DNA from 4 places in the Paenibacillus sp. FSL H3-0302 genome. Region 2 is predicted to be linked to each of the others. Evidence: predicted binding sites of a transcription regulator. Region 2 holds the regulator's gene; each other region holds the start of a gene.
The links. Region 2 encodes Rex, which represses fermentation and respiration genes when NADH is low (regulators of the CRP and FNR family bind a similar motif). Its sites were predicted from a motif close to TTGTGAAATATTTCACAA; they were not measured.
Positions count from the first base shown of each region.

Region 1: a site for Rex is predicted at 3,656-3,673, ahead of scfA (six-cysteine ranthipeptide SCIFF). Genes of this name have one in related genera too.
Region 3: a site for Rex is predicted at 2,040-2,057, ahead of MHH50_RS01135 (phosphoketolase family protein). Genes of this name have one in related genera too.
Region 4: a site for Rex is predicted at 2,722-2,739, ahead of pflB (formate C-acetyltransferase). Genes of this name have one in related genera too.

Region 1 is NZ_CP150284.1:788,636-794,258, reverse strand. Features, by position in the region: gene MHH50_RS03475 (limonene hydroxylase) at 1-1,418, opposite strand, end outside; gene scfB (thioether cross-link-forming SCIFF peptide maturase) at 1,964-3,358, opposite strand; gene scfA (six-cysteine ranthipeptide SCIFF) at 3,481-3,630, opposite strand; gene MHH50_RS03460 (response regulator) at 4,232-5,014, opposite strand; gene MHH50_RS03455 (histidine kinase) at 4,989-5,623, opposite strand, start outside.
Region 2 is NZ_CP150284.1:4,649,189-4,654,811, reverse strand. Features, by position in the region: gene dinG (ATP-dependent DNA helicase DinG) at 1-1,953, shown strand, start outside; gene MHH50_RS20645 (redox-sensing transcriptional repressor Rex) at 2,084-2,737, shown strand; gene MHH50_RS20640 (amidohydrolase) at 2,724-4,025, shown strand; gene MHH50_RS20635 (DUF5590 domain-containing protein) at 4,198-4,716, shown strand; gene MHH50_RS20630 (hypothetical protein) at 5,127-5,623, shown strand, end outside.
Region 3 is NZ_CP150284.1:233,987-239,609, forward strand. Features, by position in the region: gene guaD (guanine deaminase) at 1-570, opposite strand, end outside; gene MHH50_RS01125 (hypothetical protein) at 882-1,070, shown strand; gene MHH50_RS01130 (GntR family transcriptional regulator) at 1,158-1,880, shown strand; gene MHH50_RS01135 (phosphoketolase family protein) at 2,174-4,555, shown strand; gene MHH50_RS01140 (ABC transporter ATP-binding protein) at 4,716-5,623, shown strand, end outside.
Region 4 is NZ_CP150284.1:4,922,525-4,928,147, forward strand. Features, by position in the region: gene pflA (pyruvate formate-lyase-activating protein) at 1-150, opposite strand, end outside; gene pflB (formate C-acetyltransferase) at 368-2,629, opposite strand; gene adhE (bifunctional acetaldehyde-CoA/alcohol dehydrogenase) at 2,884-5,505, opposite strand.

The DNA.
Region 1 (5,623 bases), 3.0 Mb from region 2:
CGGTTGGAGGTCACTGGACTATTCAGGCCAGTGAGGATCAACTCTGCCCCTATCCCCTCGAACCGGTCCAGGCTCTGCAAGATAGCTCCCAATTTCCTATGTGCTGCATATTCTTCGCCGAATCCCATCTCATTCCCTGGTCCAGTTGCGATTTGTTGCAAAGGAAGGTGTTCGATGGCGAATTGAACGAACCTATGAATTCCGTTTGGATCATTCGATTTCATGAGCTGATAGTAATAGAAATCCTGTAGCGGGTTAGCTGCAAACTGATTGTAGAGAGTGTCCCAAATATCAATGCCAAGCTTTTCGGCACAAGCTACGCCATAGTAACGGTCCGGCGAATCACCGCTGCTAACAGCATCCATAACGATGCTCATCCACTTGATGTTGGCCATAATCGATTGGCAAGCATCGCTGATATCGCTTCTTAACTGCTCGCTCCAGCCTGCAGACATCCGAACGTCCCATTTCTCCTCATCCTCAGCAAGAAAATCGTAAATGCTAGATATAGCTGACAGATGCTTTGGAGTTCCCCCTATCTTCCCAGTGAGCCTCACGTAATCAAATAACACCTGTGGAGCATGCTCATAATCATCTATGTCCTCAGCAGGCCCGCCATTCAATAGCGCTTCAATGATATCGACTGCCTCATCCAATAATGCACTATCTACCTGGTCAGCAGAAAGTGCCTCCCTCAAGCCACCATTTCTAGCACAAATACAGGCTAAATATTCGTTCATGACGTTGTTGTGGCATCCTTGCCGCAGCAGCCAATCTTTTATCTCCTGACTAGCAGGGTCAAGTCTCTCGACGATATGTATTTTCCCCCATCCATGAACCTGTTGAGCCAATTCAAATAGAACTTGATTGCTGTCTTCCATTCCATTATGAATCGCAACCACAGCATAAAGCGTAAATTCCTCATGTCTCCCCAACGTTAGAAGCAAATCCTTAACTTGCTCGTTTTGAAAAAGGCCCAGTAAGGCAATCCCGAATTTGACGACATTTCGGTGCGCCGCATTCTCCGCTAACCATTTCGCTTCATGGAATACGGAGTCCGGCTGTATCCCGGGCTGCTTGCGTACCTCATCCAGAACAACATCCATCATTCCCCCTATATCTGTCTTCACAAGCTTAGCATATAGGGCCTTTCTTGTTGAATTCTTAGACTTTCTGGATTGCTTCGCCAGCAGGCGAACCAACTCTCTTGCCTCATCCGTCATCTTAGCAGGTCCGGCATGATGTCCAAAAGCTCCATCCAAACCGCCCGCTACCCATCTGATTTTATCACCGGACCAGAATTCTTCGTCATCCGGCAGCGATCCATCCACGGATTCTCCTTGTACCTGAATATGGGAGTAAATGGAGGGCCTGCCCTCCCAAAGCGGCCGTTTAGCTCTATCGAAGAAAATAACCATCGTTCACAACACCTCTTCCTATAATTCCTTCAATAACAATCAGAACAGCTCGATGATTTTTTAAACGGCTGCATTATCGTATCAGCTTCTGTATCTATATTTGCTTATTTTGGGAGTAATGAACATGGCGAAAGTATTACAAATGGGTATATATTTTCACATTTTATCCAATTCCTCTAGCGTTGGACTGAGAAAGCCCTCCAGTTGTTGCTGCAATTTGCTCTAGAACATGTAATTCCGCCTTCAATAACAAAACAGAGGACAGGCTTGTTGGCTCCGGGTTTGCCCCTTCTCCATACATCCGATCCTCAATCTCTTCACTTCTTTAGCCCCGCCCTGCTCCTTGCTTCCAAATTTATCGAGCAACGCACAGAATTTATTCCATAGATTCAGATTAAAAAACGATTAGTGATCTGCCCTTTACAGAAACCGATCCCTTTCTTGTTTTACGGTCCTCCTTCTCTAAATCATACAAAAACCGAGAAAGGTCACTTTATTTAAAAGTGTCTATTTCTCGGTTACAGTTTATCAAGCAGTTACGTTAACTAGTTAGGTTGCTCTTCCATCGCTCTAATAGATTCATCAACCTTCACCATCATGGAACATTCGACTCTTTTGCGGAAGATGTCACAGCTGAAGTCATAGGTTCCGACCAGGGAACCCGTCGCGTGCAGCGCATTGGCAGGACAACCGCCGCTGCAGTAGAGTTTCGCCCAGCAGTCCTTACATTCCGGCTTCGAGTAGCAGTTACTCTCTTTAAATTGACATTGCAGCTCAGGTTGTGTGATGCCATCCCAGAGATTTCCCATGCTGTACTCTTCATCCCCTACGAACTGGTGGCAAGGAAAAAGCTCTCCCCAAGGGGTGACAGCAAGATATTCGGTTCCCGAACCACAGCCAGTGATTCTCTTCTGGATGCAAGGTCCTTCCGAGAGGTCAAGCATGTAGTGATAAAAGGTAAATCCCTTGCCTTGTTCACCGCGCCCGATCATTTCCTTGGCGAGAATTTCGTACTGGTTGTATATCTCCGGGAGGTCCTCCTCGGTAAGTGCATAGGGTTCCCTTGGATCACAAATGACCGGTTCCATCGAGATTTTGTCAAAACCAAGATCTGCGATATGAAATATATCATTGGTGAAATCAACATTGTTACGGGTATAGGTTCCTCGTACATAGTACTCTTGGTCTCCGCGCTTACGAACGAATTCCTGGAACTTCGGAAGAATATGATCATAGCTGCCTTTTCCGTTAACCGTTTGGCGAAGCCGGTCATGAACCTCTTTTCTTCCATCCAGGCTTAATACGACATTGTACATTTCCTGATTTAAAAACTCGGTGACCTCATCGTTCAGCAGCATCCCGTTCGTCGTGAAGGTGAAGCGGAACTTCTTTTTGTATTCTTGTTCTTTGCTTCTTGCATAAGCTACGATCTGTTTAACCACTTTCCAAGCCAAGAGCGGTTCCCCGCCAAAAAAGTCGATGTCCAGGTTTCGATGATGACCCGAATTTTCAAGCAGGTAATCGATAGCTTTTTGTCCAACCTCATAGCTCATGATTGCTCGATCTCCGTTGTATTTCCCTTGGCTAGCGAAGCAATAGTCGCATGATAGATTACAGGTATGCGCAACATTGAGGCAGAGTGCCTTAACATAAGTTTTCCGTTTTTTTAAATCAAGCGAGAGGTTCTCATACTCATCTTTTGTAAAAAGCTGACCATCATTTATAAGCTCCTCGATATCCACGATGGTTTCTCGAATGTCACTCTCAGAAATGCTGGAATCATGCTTATATTTCTCTAACATCATTGTCACGATTTGGTCGACAGAAGTTTTCTCATAAAGCGCTATAATTTCATATGCTAGGTCATCAACAACATGTACTGAGCCACTGTAAGTGTCGAGCACGATATTGTATCCATTTAGTTTATATTGATGAATCATACTTACTAATCAAGCTCCTTTTGCACACAAGTAGAAACGGCTTTGCCATCCTTTAGAGGAAGCGTCCATTTCTTAAAAATAGCCGCCCATCAGCAGAGCAATGGGCGGTAAAATTCCGAATCCTATCTGTTCATTGCATTTTCACACTTCTGGTTTGCAACGCCGCAGGAAGTTTTACAAGCGGACTGGCAAGAGGTCTGGCATGCGCCGCATCCGCCGTGTTTTGCGGTATCCATCAGTTTGCGGGTGCTCAGTGTTACGATTCTTTTCACGATAAATAACTCCTTCTGTAATTTCTTGTGATCACTTTCACTTAATTTCCATGGAACATCGTAGCAACATCACGCAGGTACGTCTATGATGCCTGTCACCTAGCAGAGCAGAGAGGGGTTAAACATAAGCATCAACACTAATTTTCGTGCAGTCTTTCATGCTTGTGATCGTAGGATGCGGCAGCGGGAACCAGAGTCAGAGCAATGCTAAAAAAGTGAAACAAAAAAGAGACGGCAATGATGCCATCTCTTTAACAACATTTTTTCTCATACTTGTCCGTAAAGTCCAATAAATATAAGGATTTCATAGCACTGTATCCTTCCTTACCAGTAGAGCGACACTCTCCACATACGTGGGTGGACAATGTGAACAAACTTATATGAGGAGCCCTAAGACACTTCCAGACAGTTTATCTGCTCTTGAATATTCAATGAAGTTATTTATTTTTATAATGTACTACGCCTTAGTTCATAAAAATATTGCACTATTGGATGCTTTAACTTCATCTTCTCGCTCATGTTTAAAATCCAACCGTTTTGATAGAAGGCGGCTCCGAGCATAGCATCTATGGCGTGCTGCAGAGGGACGAGAATGGCCCTCCTATCCATAACCGAACGGATGCTTTTTGTACTCTAAGGGGCTTGAGCCGACTCTATTTTTGAACACACGACTAAAATAGTACTGGCTCTTATACCCTACCTTCACGGCCAGATCCCCGATTTTGATATTCGGCATTACGTCATCCAGAATCTCCTTCGCCTTCGATATCCGAAGCTCAGTGACATAGTCAAGGAATGAAGCACCGATTTCTTGCTTCATACGCTTGCTAAGATAGGTTTGGTTGATATGAAATAGTGCTGCTACTCGAGTAATAGACAGCTCCGGATCCTGATAATGACTGTCAATATACTCGGTCACTTTTTGGATAAGCACTGTTCCATCCCCTGTATACCCGGGAAGCTCCCGCTCCTTATCCACCCTGCCTTCATGTGAATGCAAAGGATATTTTACCTGAAGATGCTCATCGATCCGATGAAGCAGCTTGTTCAGATCACTCTTCGGCACAGGTTTCAATACATAATCGAATGCTTGCAGTTGCACGGCTTGACGCGCATATTCAAAGTTATCGTACCCGCTGATGATGACAACCAGAACCGACGGGCAGCGTTCGCGCAATATATTCATCAGATCGAGCCCATTCATATTCGGCATGTTGATGTCCACAAGACATACATGTGGTGGGGCTTCCTCCACCATATTCAATGCTTCGTTTGCACTTTTCGCTTCTCCTGCAACCTCAAAAAGATACGGACTCTCCTCAATGTATTGTCGCAAGCCTTTGCGAATGATCGTTTCATCATCGACGATGACAATCTTCCACATCTTCATTCCACTCCCCGTCCAAAGGTATTCGAATGACCATAACGGTAATGCCATCTTCGCTCTTCACTGCAAGGCCATATGGCACTCCGTAAGCTAGTCGAATGCGATGGTTTACACTGTATAGCCCAAAGCCTGTGGCAGAACGATCATATGTATCATCAAGAAGGGCTTGATTTATCTGCTCAAGCTTCTCTTCCGGAATCATAACCCCATTATTTTCAACCTTAATGACCAAATAATCGGCCTGTTTATATGCTGTAATCGAAATTTTGCACTTTTGATACCCAAGTGGCTTAATCCCGTGATAAATCGCATTTTCCACCAAAGGCTGCAGTATGAAGCGAACAACTTGGCACTGAGCAAGCTTTTCATCATATCGAAGCTCGTAGTCCAGAATCTCCTCATATCGCACACCTTGAATATGAAGATAACTCTCGACATGGTACAACTCCTGATCAAGCAGAATGTAGGGACTGCCTGTGCCAAGCCCTAATCGGAAATACGCGCTAAGCGCTTCCACCATCTCCACCACATTGTCTGCTCCATGTTCCGTTGCCATCCACTGGATCGTATCCAATGTGTTGTATAAAAAATGCGGCTTGATCTGCT
Region 2 (5,623 bases):
TATCAAAGCGTTCGCACCAATGAAAAAGTCATGGTCAGCACTCATACCATTAATCTGCAGGACCAATTGCGCGAGCGGGATATCCCTTTGTTAACGCAGGTAGTTCCTTTTCCGTTTAAAGCTGCTATTTTTAAGGGAAGAGGGCATTATTTGTGTCTGCGTAAGTTTGAGCATAAAATTAATAAAAAGGACTTTATAAGCCCAAGGGAAGATGCGCTTACTGCCGCTCAGATGATTGTATGGCTCACTCAAAGTGAATCAGGGGATGATGAAGAGCTGAATTTAAGCGGCCGGGGCGGTGATTTCTGGGAGACGGTGGCAAGCGATACCGATTCCTGTCTGGGCCGTTCTTGTCCTTGGTTCCGCAAATGTTATTATCATAGGGCCAAGCATGAAGCTGGGATTGCTGACGTGGTTATTACGAACCACTCCAAGCTATTCGCAGATGTTAAGGCTGGGCACCAGCTGCTTCCGGCTTACGAGCATCTTGTCATTGATGAAGCACATCATTTAGAAGATGTGGCTGGTAAACATCTTGGCATGCATATGAAGCATTTCACTGTGGCACACACATTATCGCGGCTGTATAAAGATAGCCGAAACGGACAGCTTCCTGCTCTTCGTCAAATATTACAGTCGTCAGGCAGTGAAGAGGCTTCAGAATGGAGCGGAGTCATCGATCGGATCTACCCGGATCTGCTTAACGTCAAAGAAACCTGGGATGCACTCAGCGACAAGCTGTTCAGCCTTTTGCCGGAACGCAGTGATGCAGGGGCAGGGGAAGCGGGACAACTGGTTATGCGGTTGATTCCCGCCCGTAAGCCGAAGGATTGGGATGAATTGGTTGCACTAGAGAACACTATGAATCTGACGTTAAGCGACATCATCCGTAAGGGTGATAAAATGCTTAACGAGATGCGCGACCAGGAAAGCCAATCCTCAGCAGACAGTCTTGTTACTGATATTAGCGGTTTATTTAAGGATTTGGCTTCCATCCGTGAGCAAGTAAGATTCTTTATGGGGCTGAATGACGATAATGTAGTATATTGGCTGGAGGCAAATGGAAATTACCGCAGCAAATCACTGCAGATGTATGCCGTCCCTGTGGATGTTAGCAGCCAGCTTAAAGAGTTGTTCTTCGATAAGAAAAAAAGCATCGTGCTTACCTCGGCGACGCTGTCTGTAGATAAGTCTTTTCAATTTATGATTGATAATCTCGGACTTAACGAAGCTGCGGAAGAAGGACGTCTAATGACCTCACTTCTTCCTTCTCCCTTTAAGTATCGCGAGCAGGCACTGTTAGTTATACCGCGTGATTTTCCTAGTGTGAAGGGCAGTGTGGGCGATGCTCGATTTGTCGATACACTCGTACAGTCATTATCGGAAGCTGCTAAAACAACACGTGGGCGGATGCTGGTTCTGTTTACTTCTTATAAAATGCTGCGTCAGGTATATGATCCGCTTAAAGAGGCTTTAGCCTCACAAGAGATTACGGTGCTTGGTCAAGGCGTAGAAGGTGGCAGCCGGAGCAAGCTGATCCGCCGCTTTCAGGACAGTGCAGCATCCGTATTGCTGGGGACGAGCAGCTTCTGGGAAGGTGTAGATATTCCAGGTGAAGCACTGACTTGCCTGGCCATCGTGAGACTTCCATTTCAACCGCCGAATCACCCGTTGGCGGAAGCGAAGTCGGAGTTATTACAGGCCCAGAAGAAGAATCCGTTCATGAAATTATCTGTTCCTCAAGCGGTTATTCGTTTTAAGCAGGGATTCGGAAGACTGGTTCGCACGGCGCAGGATCGCGGAATAGTTATTGTTTATGATACAAGGGTTATTGAATCTCATTACGGGAAGTATTTCCTTTATTCATTGCCTGGTCCCAAAATGGAGCATATGCTTACTGATCAAATGGTCCCACGCATAGCGGAATGGCTAGAGGATGGCGGCGCTTCTTAAAACGCTCGTCTTCAGTTTAGCTCCTCCTTATCCTTAAGGGCGGTGTGTTACAGTACCGTCCTTAATAAGGAGAGGTAGACGTTTGAATATGGATTTTCACAAGAACATTACTATTTTTAGGAGGAAAAATATGAAATCGGAAAAAATATCAGAAGCCGTTGTTCGCAGACTACCTGTGTACTTGCGTTTTTTGAATGATCTCCAGAATCGCGAAATATTAACAGTTTCCTCTCAGGAACTTGGACAAAAGCTTGATCTTAATCCCGCACAGATTCGTAAGGATTTAGCATATTTTGGTGACTTCGGCAGAAAAGGTATCGGCTATGATGTAACGTATCTTATTGAGAAAATCCGTCATATCCTGAAGCTGGATCAACAGCTTAATGTAGCTTTAGTTGGAGCAGGTAATCTCGGACATGCCTTGTCTAATTACAATGCATATCTTAAAGATACTATGAAAATCACGGCTATATTTGATTCGTACGCTCCTAAGGTTGGACGTAAGATCAACTCCCTTACTGTGCAACCGATGGATGAACTAGGCAGCACGATTCGTGAGCAAGGTATTCGCATTGCCATTATTACCGTACCTGATTCAGAAGCTCAAAATGTAGCAGATATTCTCATTTCTTCTGGGATTGAAGCGATTTTGAACTTTGCCCCTGTGATTCTGAAGACACCACCGAATATCCGGGTGCATGCAGCTGATTTTACAACTGATCTGCAAAGTCTTGCTTATTACTTGCGGGATGGAAAGGAAGAAAGCGAACATGAACAACAATAAAACGATAATTAAGGGCGGGTATTTTCTGACTCCGGGAACGGATGAGCCGGTTCTGAGTGGATATATGACTATTGAAGATGATTTAATCACTTACATAGGAAAAGAAGAGCCTCAGATGGAAGCTGGAGTGCAAGTGGTTGATGGCAGCCGTCTGCTGTTCATGCCTGGACTTGTAAACACACATGGTCATGCGGCGATGTCTTTGCTGCGTGGATATGGAGATGATTTAGCGCTACAAGTGTGGCTTCAGGAGAAGATGTGGCCAATGGAGGAAAAGTTCACCGGTGATGATGTATACTGGGGAACCTCCTTATCTGTATTGGAAATGCTGAAGGGTGGAACTACGACCTTCCTCGATATGTATGATCATATGGACCGAGTAGCCGAGGTAGCTGAGTTATCAGGTATCCGTTCCGTATTGATGCGTGGTGTGATCGGGTTATGTCCAGAGGATGTACAGAATCACAAGCTTGCGGAAGCGATTTCTTTTGCCCGTAACTGGCATGGAAAGGCTGAAGGTAGAATTACTACTATGATCTCGCCGCACGCCCCTTATACATGCCCTCCGGACTTCCTGGTTAAGTTCGTGCAGGCAGCGCATGATCTGGATTTACCGATGCATACGCATATGTCCGAAACGAAACGTGAAGTGGAACAAAATGTGGCGGATTACGGGTTGCGTCCTGTAGCTCACTTAGAGAAGCTTGGCATGTTCACACGTCCCTCGATAGTTGCACATGGTGTTCATTTAAATGATGAAGAGATTGAGATCTTGGCTCGCCATAATGTGGGTGTATCTCATAATCCGGGCAGTAATTTGAAGCTGGCTAGCGGAGTGGCTCGGGTTACTGATCTTCTAAAAGCTGGTGTGAAGGTGTCTCTTGGCACGGATGGCGCGGCAAGCAACAATAACTTGGATATGTTTGAAGAGATGCGGCTTGCAGCTCTCATTCATAAGGGTGTCAGCGGTGATCCAACGGCTGTTCCAGCTCCAGAGGCTCTGCGTATGGCTACAGAATATGGCGCGCAGTCCATCTTTTTAAATAATGTAGGCAGACTTGCTGTAGGGATGAAAGCAGATTTCATTGCTGTTGATATCGATCAGCCGCATTTGCTGCCACACACAGATCTGTTGTCTCATGCAGTTTACTCTGCTAGCGCTAAGGATGTTGAGCATGTGTGGGTGAATGGTATACAGGTCATCAAGCATGGACAATGCTTAACCCTGGATGAGGAAGCTATCCGGCGTAAAGCGCAAGAAGCCTTCGAAGGTTTATTGAAGCGTTAAGTCTGGAGAATAACGAATAAATAATAGGCTGCGACTTTTTGCTTTTAGCAAAAGTTGCGGCCTTTTGTGTATTTTTAAGGCTGGGAAAGCTAGAAAATTATGAAATTTTGGATAAACGCGCGGGTGTGTTATATAATCAAAAAAGATATATTACTAGAAAGGGAGCTGTACCTTGAAGAAAAGGAAAAAATGGATCCTCCTGGGGTCAGTTCTGATTCTGCTCCTGGGGTTTGGACTTATCCAGTTCTATGCCTATATTATGAAAGATCAATGGAACGAGCGTGATATCGCTAAGGATGTTGCCAAAACCAGAGCGGGTCTAACACAGGTAACCAAAGCACAAAAATCGGTTTGGGATGAAAATGCAGTGTACTGGGTATTAACTGGGAAAAATGAAGCCGGGACTGCTCTTATGGTCTGGGTCCGCTTTACGGTAGATGGAAAATTTGCTGAAGGCGACGACGCAGTGTTTGCTGAGGAACTAAGTAAAGGAACCTCGGAAGCCCAAATACGCGGCATTATCAAAGCTGATCTTCCGGACATAACGATTGAACGCTTGCTGCCGGGAGTATATAACGGAGAGTATGCTTGGCAGCTTTTTTATAAACAGAGCGGTCGGTATTATTATCAATTTTATCGCTTTTCGGATGGGTCCCGAATGGGCGAAGGTTACAGTTTACCTAAAAGTTAAGTTGAACATAAGGAAATTAAGGGTGGCATAGTAAACAAGCGAACTTATTATAAGTTCGCTTGTTTACATTTATTTGATGTACAAAAGTGATATACTAAGTGATATACTGAATGGGTGGTTATCACCGAATATTCTCTTATATTCACATACGAAAATAGGCCGATTGATTAAAAATCAAGGCCGATTTTGTCGAAAGTGAGGAATTTATTTGGTATTGATGGAAATATTTAAAAAATTAAATTTTAAATATATTCACATTTATTTTGAAATTAGTATATACACCTGTGATATACTACTACTTGTAATTAGAACAGCAATAAGAGACTTCAGTCTCTCTGATGAGCTCTCAAGTAGCTATAAATTATTATAATGAGCTTTATATTTTGTCATCTTTGAGAGGAGGACGTTTCTTGAAATTACGTCTTGTACCTGTGCTGATAACGTCTCTACTGTCGGCTACTCTATTGTTTGGTGGCTTCTTTTTGTATCGTCAGTTTGCAATGCAGGAACCACTTCAGAAGATTGTATCTCAATATGAGGGCGTCAATAATTCTCATATCAGTATTAACCGCAATGAGGTCACTTTGAAACTTGATCTCCAGCCAGGCACGAAATTACGTGAACTGGTTCAGTACGTCTCCCAAGAAGGAAAATCGATGATTGATGGACGTACACTAAAACTTGATGTAGAACAGAACTCCAGTGAACTGCTGGATGAATACTGGGATAAAGCGATGTTCTCTGTAGCCGAAGCCATGGAGAGCCGTAAATATACACTTATACCCACAGAACTTGATGGACTCAAAGCGCAATATCCGCAATATAAAAATGTGATAGCCTCAACAGAAATTGATGACAATAATGTCTATGTAAGCTTGAGTAATGGAAAAGAAAGCAAATTTATTAT
Region 3 (5,623 bases), 2.5 Mb from region 2:
TTCCGTATCCACTAGTGCGGTGTGGGTGTCGGAGTCGCGGTAATTCTCAGGATTTCCCTGCGGATCGTCCATAACCACTTTTCCAACGAGTCCACGTTGTCCTTTTTCCGCACATATTTTAGCCAATAATAGACTGGCCTCTTTATGCACCGTTGCAAAATAAAGTGCTGTAGTGGTTCCGTTTGCGAGCAAAGTGCCAACCACGTCATCGTAGACTTTTTTTGCAAAAGCCAGGTCCGAGAATTTAGACTCCAGTGGGAAGGTATAAGTATTTAGCCAATCATAGAGCGGGATATCTAATGCAGTTCCAGATTGAGCCCATTGTGGCGCGTGGACATGCAGGTCGATAAAGCCGGGTAAAAAATACTGGCCTTCAGCTAATAAATGAAAATTGTCCTGACCTTGATAAGCATCAAGCAAGGGTTGATAGTCGGGGTGATCCGGTGCAACGATCATTTCTATCATCCCATCCGAATTGATACAGAAGAGATGATCCTTTAAAATTTGTATTTCTTTTGGGGATAGGCTAGAAAATGAAGTGCCTAGGAATATTTGCATATAATTTCTCATGATTTCCGCCTTAATGTTCGTCTTTTGGTGTGCATTCGTTATTATAATCCGTGAAAAAGGATAAGTCCAGACCAAAAGTCGAATAAAGGCGTAATTGACGGATAGGAGAAGCTGAGGAATTGAAAGCGAATATGACACATAGACGTCACGTTCGCTAGGCTAGAATACAGAAAAAGATAGAGGGAAGTAAAAAATGCTGATCGGCTTCGATTTCTTTACGGTTATAGGAAATGAATGCGGTTACTATCTTGTGATATAATAGATGAAATCGATCAATAGTTTGAGAAAATTGGATTAGGAGTGTTGCCTGGATGAGAAGATACAACATTTGGCGCCCGTTGATGTTAATTATTGTTGCTGTACTTACAAAAAGCTTGGTCACTAACCTGTGCATTTTGTTTGGTATGCAGGCTGAATCAGCAAGTAGTATGGGGACGCTGGGCATGGTCATTGCCGGTTTAGTGATGTACAATCGCATGACAAATCGCCGACGTAAATAAGCTGGCCGGATAGATTATAAACGTCTGGTTATTATGTTATAGTAAAGATTGAAATAAAACTTGTATCGACCTGAAAAGGAGTACTTCATGACACAGTTTGTCTACAAACAAATTATTGATGACTTAAAAATGAAAATTTTTGCTGGGCAGTTTCCCGATATGAAATTACCGGATGAACGAACGCTTAGTGAAACTTATCAAGTGAGTCGTAGTTCTATTAAAAGTGCTCTGACTAAAATGGCAAATGCCGGCATTATTTTTAAAAAGCGTGGCTCAGGGACATTTATAAATCCTTTATACATAAAAAATGAATCTATTTTTAACTACGAAGGCTCTAATTTAGGTGTCACCGACAATTTTCAAATGAATGGGAAGAAGCCAAAGATTAAAGTTTTGAAATTTGAGGTCATTCCACCAACGGAAGAACTACAACGGGATCTGTTTTTAGGCCCTCATGATTTTGTTTACAAAATCATTCGCTTACGTCTTTTTGATGATGAACCCTTTATGATTGAAACGGGTTATATCCCAATCAAAATCGTGCAGAATTTAAATCAGACCATTATTGAAGGATCTATCTTTAATTATTTGGAGGATTCACGAAATCTGGCGGTAACCAAATCCTTTTTATCGATATCCGCAGAACCCTCTGAGGCTACGGATCAAGAGCTGCTGCATTTGCAGGCAAATGAGCCAGTAAGCATTATGGAAGGGATTTTCTTTTTAGATAATGGCACGCCATTTGAATTCTCCCATATGCGCTTCCACTATAAATACTTAAAATTTAATACCTTTGTGTCCGTTCATTAAAAGTAAGACTGGGGAATTTTTCTCGGTCTTATTTTTTTTGTTTTGCGCAAAATAGATGAAGGATAAGGAGCAAATACCCCCGCAAACTTCAGTCCATATTTTTACATATATATTAATATTGACGTATTTTTACAGACAATTGACACTGTATTTCATACTATGTTCATATTTTCACAAAATTGGACCGTATCATTTGTTGAAAAGGTTGAATTAATTTTTCGCGGCGGTATGATGTACTTGTGGAAGAAATTACGGCAATGTAGACACAGAAAAAATTTTGGGGAGTGGAAGAAATGGTATTATCCATGGATGTTGATTACTCATCAAAAACTTATTTAGAGAAGCTTGATGCATACTGGCGCGCAACTAACTACATCTCTGTAGGTCAACTGTATTTGAAAGATAATCCGTTGTTAAGAGAACCGCTGAAAGAAGCAGACGTAAAGATTAAGCCCATTGGACACTGGGGAACTATTCCAGGCCAGAACTTTATTTATGCCCATTTGAATCGGGTCATTACTAAATATGATTTGAATATGTTCTACATCGAGGGCCCTGGTCATGGCGGTCAGGTTATGGTTTCGAACTCCTATCTCGATGGTAGCTATACTGAAATTTATCCGGAAATCACACAAGATATCCCAGGCCTGAAGAAATTGTTCAAACAATTCTCTTTCCCAGGTGGAGTTGCTTCCCATGCTGCCCCTGAAACACCTGGATCGATCCACGAAGGTGGCGAATTAGGTTATTCTCTATCCCATGGTGTAGGTGCAATTCTGGATAATCCAGATTTAATCTCCGCTGTTGTTATTGGTGATGGAGAGGCTGAAACTGGCCCATTAGCGGCTTCATGGTTCTCCAACCGGTTCATCAATCCAGTTACTGATGGTGCAGTTCTGCCGATCTTGCACTTAAATGGTTTCAAAATCAGTAACCCAACGATTCTGTCTCGTCAATCCAAAGAAGAAATTACTGCATACTTTAAAGGTATGGGTTGGGAACCGTTCTTCGTTGAAGGCGAAAATCCTGATCTAATGCATCCGGAAATGGCTAAGGTGCTTGATACCATCGTTGAAAGAATTGAAGCGATTCAAAAGAATGCACGTGACAACAATGACCTGACGCGTCCGGTTTGGCCAATGTTGGTCTTCCGTTCTCCTAAGGGCTGGACGGGTCCAAAGCAATGGGATGGTGTTCCGAATGAGAACTCTTTCCGTGCCCATCAGGTGCCGATTCCAGTGGATCAAAAAAATATGAAGCATGCTCCAGCGTTATTGGAGTGGATGAACAGCTATAGACCAGAAGAATTATTTGATGACAATGGTCGTCTGAACGCTGAACTTGCTGAGATTCTGCCAACTGGCGACAGACGTATGGGAATGAACCCAGTTACTAATGCTGGCAACCAAATTAAAGATCTAAACTTACCGAATTTCCGTAAGTTCGCACTTGATAATTCCAAACCAGGTGAAGTAATAGCACAAGATATGGCCGTTCTGGGTAAATACATGAAAGATGTTATCTCTCTGAACGAAGAGAACCGCAATTTCAGAATTTTCGGACCGGATGAAACAATGTCCAATCGTCTGGGACCTGTCTTTGAAGTGACGAAACGTCAATGGTTGGATCAAGTGATTGAGCCGAATGACGAATTCCTAGCTTCTTATGGCCGTGTTATCGATTCCCAATTGTCTGAACATCAGGCAGAAGGTTTGCTTGAAGGTTACGTATTGACAGGTCGCCATGGTTTCTTTGCAAGCTATGAAGCTTTCTTGCGTGTCGTGGATTCGATGATTACTCAGCATTTCAAATGGCTACGTAAAGCAACAGATCAAAGCTGGCGTGCGGATATTCCATCATTGAATGTGGTAGCAACTTCAACTGTATTCCAACAAGACCACAATGGTTACACTCACCAAGATCCAGGTTTGCTAGGTCACTTGGCTGATAAAAAACCAGAATTTATCCGTGAGTATTTGCCGGCTGATGCCAACTCCTTGCTGGCTGTCTTTGACACCGTCTTAAATGACCGTCAAAAAATTAACTTGATTGTTTCTTCCAAACATCCTCGTCCACAATGGTTCAGTGCGGATGAAGCACAAGAGCTGGTGGATAAAGGACTGAAGATTATTGACTGGGCAAGCACCGATCAAGGTGGAGAGCCTGATGTTGTCTTTGCTTCTGCAGGTACAGAACCAACTATCGAAAGCTTGGCTGCCATCTCTATCCTGCATGAAAAACTGCCGAACCTTAAAATTAGATATATCAACGTGGTAGACTTGTTGAAACTGAGAAGTCAAAAATTAGATCCGCGTGGCTTATCTGACGAAGAGTTTGATCAATTTTTCACAAAAGATAAACCAGTTATCTTCGCTTTCCATGGATATGAAGGTCTGATTAAAGACTTGTTCTTTGATCGCCATAACCATAACCTGCACGTACACGGATACCGCGAGAATGGCGATATCACAACACCATTCGATATGCGCGTATTGAATCAAATGGACCGCTTTGACTTGGCGAAGGAAGCTGTTCTGAGCTTGCCTAATGCTAACGACTATAAAGCGATCGCAGATGAAATGGATGCTATCGTTAAGAAACATCACCAATTCATTCGTGAAGAGGGTATTGATTTGCCAGAAGTAGAGAACTGGGTATGGAAAGCTTTGAAATAAGCGTATAGCCAGTACCATAGGAAGTAATACAAAAAGACACCTTTAGAGGTGTCTTTTTATTTGTTTAAATTACCATACAAAACAATTATAATCATTTTTTCATCTTTACCACTGTAAATATATGTGAGTAAATAGTTGGGTAAAGAAAGGGGAGAAATGTATGACATCTATTGATAAACTTCCCAAGTCTATAGAAATACAGCTTACAGAACAACCTTTATTTCACTCTGTATCCGATTTAATGAAAGATGGGCAATTCGGTGAGCAGTGGCTTGTATTGACTGAGAAGGAGATTTCCGTTTGGGGAACGGACGGGAAACTGGTCTCAAAGCTTCTAGTCTCGAATATTACTGATGCCCGGGTAGTAGGCGGGGTAGGCGGCGGATCGTTGCTTGTGGATACCCAAGAGGGGCCTATTATACTTATACGTTATACAGCATCACTTACCTCTATATTTGGTTTTGCTTCTAAATTAATTGGCGCTGTAGCTAAAGGCGAGGAACGGCCAACCGCTTCTGAAAAAGAGTTTCCAAGAAATTGTCCAAAATGCCGCAATCCACTGCCGGAAGATTCGCAAGCTTGTCCGGTGTGCAAGAGTAACGGCAAGGTTCTATTTCGGATGCTGAGCTATGCCAAGCCTTATAAGATCCAAATGATCGCTGCGGCGATTATGTTGATTTTTACTACATTGGTAGAGCTTGTTCCACCATTTTTGACGAAGATGATCGTTGATAATGTGTTGACAGAAAAGGATATGGGCTCAACGCTTCTATGGATTGTGATCGGGCTAGCAGCCACGTCCTTAGTAATTACTTTAATGCAGACTGTACGTGGACTTATAGGGGTATGGATTGGTTCCAAAATCATGGGTGATCTTCGTCATGATGTGTATCATTCCTTGATGAAATTATCTTTATCTTTTTTCGACCGAAGACAATCTTCGCAATTTATTGGACGGGTGAATAATGATTCAGAGGCGATGCGGCAATTTATGACTGACGGTGTAATCTGGGTCTCGGGTGAATTGCTACGGGTAATCGCTATTTTCACTATTATGTTCAGTATGGA
Region 4 (5,623 bases), 270 kb from region 2:
CATTTCTTTACCTTCATCTAAAGCCCAGGTATCAGGGTTATGGCAATACTGACATTTCAGCAAGCAGCCTTGCATAAATAAGACAAATCGAATACCAGGTCCATCAACGGTTCCAAAGGTTTCCAAAGAATGTATGCGACCTTTAATCATAGGATGTCATCCTTTCGCCACGCCAGACTAACAGTCCCTTTTTCAACGATGAAGATCCCTGTCCTTGAGACTGTCATATCCCTATATCGCGGCAATAAAATTTAAAATTTTAACAATTCTCAAACAAGATATTACCGCCCTTGAGACAAGGGCGGTATCTTCCTTGCAATTATTTCAATAGTAGTACTAATTCAAAGATCTTCATGACAGGAACAAATTACATCGAACCGTGGAATGTACGGTTGATTACATCCATTTGTTGTTCACGAGTCAGCTTGATGAAGTTAACTGCATAACCGGATACACGGATAGTCAATTGTGGATAGTTCTCTGGGTGCTCCATAGCGTCCATCAGCTGTTCACGGTTAAATACGTTAACATTCAAATGCTGAGCGTTGTTATGGAAGTATCCATCCATCATGTGTACCAGGTTAGACTTACGGGAATCCTCGTCTTTACCAAGTGCCTTAGGTACGATGGAGAACGTATTAGAGATACCATCTTGTGCATCGGAGTAAGGCAGTTTAGCTACAGAGTTCAGGGAAGCCAAGGCACCTTTCTTGTCACGTCCGTGCATTGGGTTAGCACCTGGTGCGAAAGGTTCACCTTTCTTACGTCCGTCAGGTGTAGTACCTGTCTTCTTACCGTACACTACATTCGAAGTAATGGTCAGTACCGATTGAGTCGGCACAGAATCACGATATGTTTTGTTTTTACGGATCATAGTCATGAAGGTTTCAACCAATTCTACTGCGATGCTGTCAACAGCATCGTCATTGTTACCGTAGCAAGGGAATTCGCCTTCGGTTTCGAAATCGATCGCAATACCTTGTTCGTTACGAATAGGTTTTACTTTGGCGTATTTAATTGCGCTTAGTGAGTCAGCTGCAACGGACAGCCCAGCAATACCACAAGCCATCGTACGCAGAATGTCACGGTCATGCAGCGCCATTTCGATACGTTCGTAAGAATATTTGTCATGCATATAGTGAATGATGTTCAAAGTGTTAACATAAGTCTTAGCCAACCACTCCATCATCGGTTTGAAACGTTTCATTACTTCGTCATAATCCAGATATTCAGAAGTGATCGCTGGGAATTCCGGTCCAACTTGTGCTCCGGATTTTTCATCCACACCACCATTGATAGCATACAGTAATGCTTTTGCCAGGTTGGCACGAGCACCGAAGAACTGCATTTGTTTACCGATACGCATTGGAGATACGCAGCAAGCAATCGCATAATCTTCACCCCAGTATGGACGCATTACATCGTCATTTTCATACTGAATTGCACTAGTTTCGATGGAAACCTTAGCACAATATTTTTTGAAGGCTTCAGGCAATTTTTCGGACCACAGTACAGTTAAGTTTGGTTCCGGAGCTGGACCCAAGTTGTACAGGGTGTTCAAGAAACGGAAGCTGTTCTTAGTAACACGAGTTGTTCCGTCTTCAGCCATACCACCGATGGATTCAGTTACCCATGTTGGGTCGCCGGAGAACAGATCATTATAGTCAGGTGTACGCAAGAATTTCACGATACGCAGTTTCATTACGAAATGATCGACGATTTCTTGTACTTGTTCTTCAGTCAAAGTACCTTCAGCAATATCGCGTTCTGCATAGATGTCCAGGAAAGAGGACACACGGCCCAGGGACATCGCCGCACCATTTTGCTCTTTAACTGCTGCCAGATATCCGAAGTATACCCATTGAGTAGCTTCTTTGAAGTTGGTCGCCGGTCTGGAAATATCCATACCATGAGCAGCTGCCATTTCTTTCAATTCGCCAAGTGCACGAATTTGTTCGGACAGCTCTTCACGCAAACGAATGATATCTTCAGTCATGGAATCTACTTCAAGCTCAGTTTGTTGTTGTTTTTTGTCTTTAATGAGGAAATCAATACCGTACAGAGCAATGCGGCGGTAGTCGCCGATGATGCGTCCGCGTCCGTAAGCATCAGGAAGACCTGTAATTACGCCGGATTTACGCACAGCTCTCATGTCTGGTGTATATGCATCAAATACGCCTTGGTTATGCGTTTTGCGAATGTTCGTAAACATGTCAACGATGTTTTGTGGAAGCTCGAAGCCATAAGCCTTCGTAGCATCAACCATCATCTTGATCCCGCCGAATGGCTGGATGGAACGTTTGAAAGGAGCATCAGTCTGTACGCCTACAATTTGTTCCTTGTCCTTGTCAATGTAGCCTGGAGCATGTGAAGTGATTGTGGAGACAGTATCTAGGGAAACATCCCATACGCCGCCTCTTTCTCTTTCTTCCTTGCTCAATTGGGAAATAATCTTCCACAGTTCAGTTGTGTTACTAGTAGGTCCTACGAGGAATTCTTCGTTTCCTTCATAAGGCTTAATGTTGCTTGCGATAAAGTTGTTAACGTCAACTTTTCTGGACCATTTACCTTTTGTAAAACTTCTCCAACCGGATTTCACTTCTTGTACATCTTTTTCAATCACCGACATGCTAAATCCCTCCATCTATATTTATATTATATTTGTAGAGATCGCGGGCTTGAAGGTTGATCCCGTGTCTCGTGATCCCAAGAAAAATATGGTTGTTCGAAAATTCACAATCATTGTTCCATATATGGGACCGTTGTTTATATAAACATTTTAGTTTATTTTCTATAAATAGACTGTGACAAATATCACCTTTCCGGTGATATTTGTCACTTATATCTAATCCACAACCATCCTATTATCTACTTAACCAAATATTAATTATCAAATCTTCCGTAGAAAGCATTACGATATACATCTGCGAGTTCAGATACCAGCGGCAGCTTAGGATTGGCAGTTGTACATTGATCTTCAAATGCACGGTCAGCCAAGTAATCTACATGGGATTCAAAATCCTTAGGATCAAAGCCCAATTGTTGGAAGGATTCTTCGATACCCAGTTTTTTGTTCATGTCGCGAATAGCATTGATCAGGCTAGTTACACCTTCTTCAGTTGTGCGAGCTGGCAATCCCAGAATACGGGCGATTTCTGCATAACGCTCGTCAGCTACGAAGTGTGAATATTTAGGGAACGAAGCGAACTTCGTAGGTTTCTTAGCATTGTAACGAATAACGTGTGGCATAAGGATCGCATTAGTACGACCGTGAGCAGTGTGATATTGACCGCCCCATTTATGCGCCAAGCTGTGGTTAATACCCAGGAAAGCATTAGCAAAGGCCATACCAGCAAGTGTTGATGCGTTATGCATTTTTTCACGGGCAACTCTGTCGCCTTCAAGAGCCGATTTTTCAAGGTATTGGAATACCAATTGGATTGCTTTAATTGCCAGACCATCCGTGTAGTCACTCGCCATAACAGATACATAAGCTTCGATGGCATGTGTCAATACGTCCATACCTGTATCAGCTACAGCAGTTTTTGGCAAGCTATATACGAACTCTGGATCAATGATAGCTACGTCTGGAGTTAGCTCGTAGTCAGCCAAAGGATATTTAGTGTGTTGTTCAGTTGTTTTATCGGTAATAACTGCGAAAGATGTTACTTCCGAACCTGTACCCGAAGTAGTTGGAATCGCTACAAACTTAGCTTTGTTTCCAAGTTTAGGGAATTTGTAAACCCGTTTACGGATATCCATGAATTTTTGTTTCAGACCGTTAAAGTCAGCGTCTGGATGTTCATAGAATAACCACATTCCTTTTGCAGCATCCATTGGGGAACCACCACCAAGTGCGATGATGCAGTCCGGTTGGAATCTGTTCATCATTGCTGTACCTTTTTCAACTGTAGTTGTCGATGGATCTGGTTCAACTTCCGAGAACACTTCGATCGCTACAGGAGTTTGGCGTTGACGCAGGTAATGTTCAACTCTCTCAACATATCCAAGCTTAACCATCATTGGGTCAGTGATAATTGCGACACGTGTGATATCAGGCATTTTGGTCAGGTACTGAGTAGCGCCTTTTTCGAAATAGATCTTGTCAGGTACTTTAAACCATTGCATATTCACGGTACGACGATTCACCCTTTTCACGTTGATCAAATTAATTGCTGTAACGTTTTGCGACACGGAGTTACGACCATAAGATCCGCAGCCCAGCGTCAACGAAGGGATGTTAGTGTTATAGATATCGCCGATCGCACCATGAGTGGAAGGCGAGTTAACGAGAATACGTCCTGTTTGCAGACGGTTGGAGAACTTCATGATTACTTCTTCATTGTTGGAGTGGATAGCCGAACTATGGCCCATACCACCAAATTCAACAACTTGTGCTGCGCGTTCAATACCTTGATCTGCGTTTTTAACTTTGTAGCAAGCAAGCACAGGACTCAATTTTTCAGCGGACAATGGATATTTAGTGCCTACACCTTCAAGTTCTGCTACCAGAATCTTAGTGCCGGCAGGAACTTGAATGCCGCACATTTCAGCAATTTTCACTGCGGATTGTCCAACGATTGCTGGATTAACCGCACATTTATCAACGTTCATAGCGCCGCTAGTAAGTTTGGCAGCTTCTTCTTTGTTAACAAAGTAGCAGCCATTAGCGATCATTTTCTTTTTCACTTGATCGAAGATTGGTTCTTCGATAATAACAGCTTGCTCGGAAGCACAGATCATACCATTATCAAATGTTTTGGAAAGAATGATGTCCGTTACGGCTTGATCGATATCCGCGCTCTTTTCGATGAATGCAGGTACGTTACCAGGACCTACGCCAAGAGCTGGTTTACCACAGCTATAAGCTGCTTTTACCATTGCAGAACCGCCTGTTGCGAGAATAAGTGCAACGTCAGGGTTGTTCATCAAAGCGTTTGTTTTGTCCATCGTTGGCATTTCAATCCATTGGATACAGTTCTCAGGTGCGCCAGCTTTTACAGCCGCATCATGAAGAATTCTAGCAGCTGCTGCACTACACTCTTGCGCAGATGGGTGGAAACCGAATATAATAGGGTTCCGTGTCTTAATCGAAATCAACGCTTTAAACATCGTGGTGGATGTAGGGTTGGTTACCGGTGTGATACCCATTACAATTCCGACGGGCTCAGCAATTTTTTGGAAGCTTTCATAAGCATTGTCTTCAATAACGCCTACTGTTTTATCGTATTTAATTCCGTGCCAGATATATTCTGTCGAGAAGATGTTTTTAGTAATTTTGTCTTCGTAAACCCCGCGGCCAGTTTCTTCTACAGCCAATTTAGCGAGGTACATATGTTTGTCGAGTCCAGCCAACGCCATTGCATGAACGATTGTGTCAACTTGCTCTTGATCCAGCGCCATGAATGCCTCATGTGCTTTTTTCGCTTTATCCACCAAAGTCTGAATATACTCTTCAGCGGTAGTTTGTTTAACTTGGGCGGCGACTTCGTTCTTAACTGCCATCTCCCTCGTCCTCCTGTCAATTTTTAGGTTGTTTTTCTCTACACATTTATCTTATCACATCATTTCCACCTTGTATAGTGAAATCTTTCACAAAGTATAAAGTTTTTTTGATTTGTTT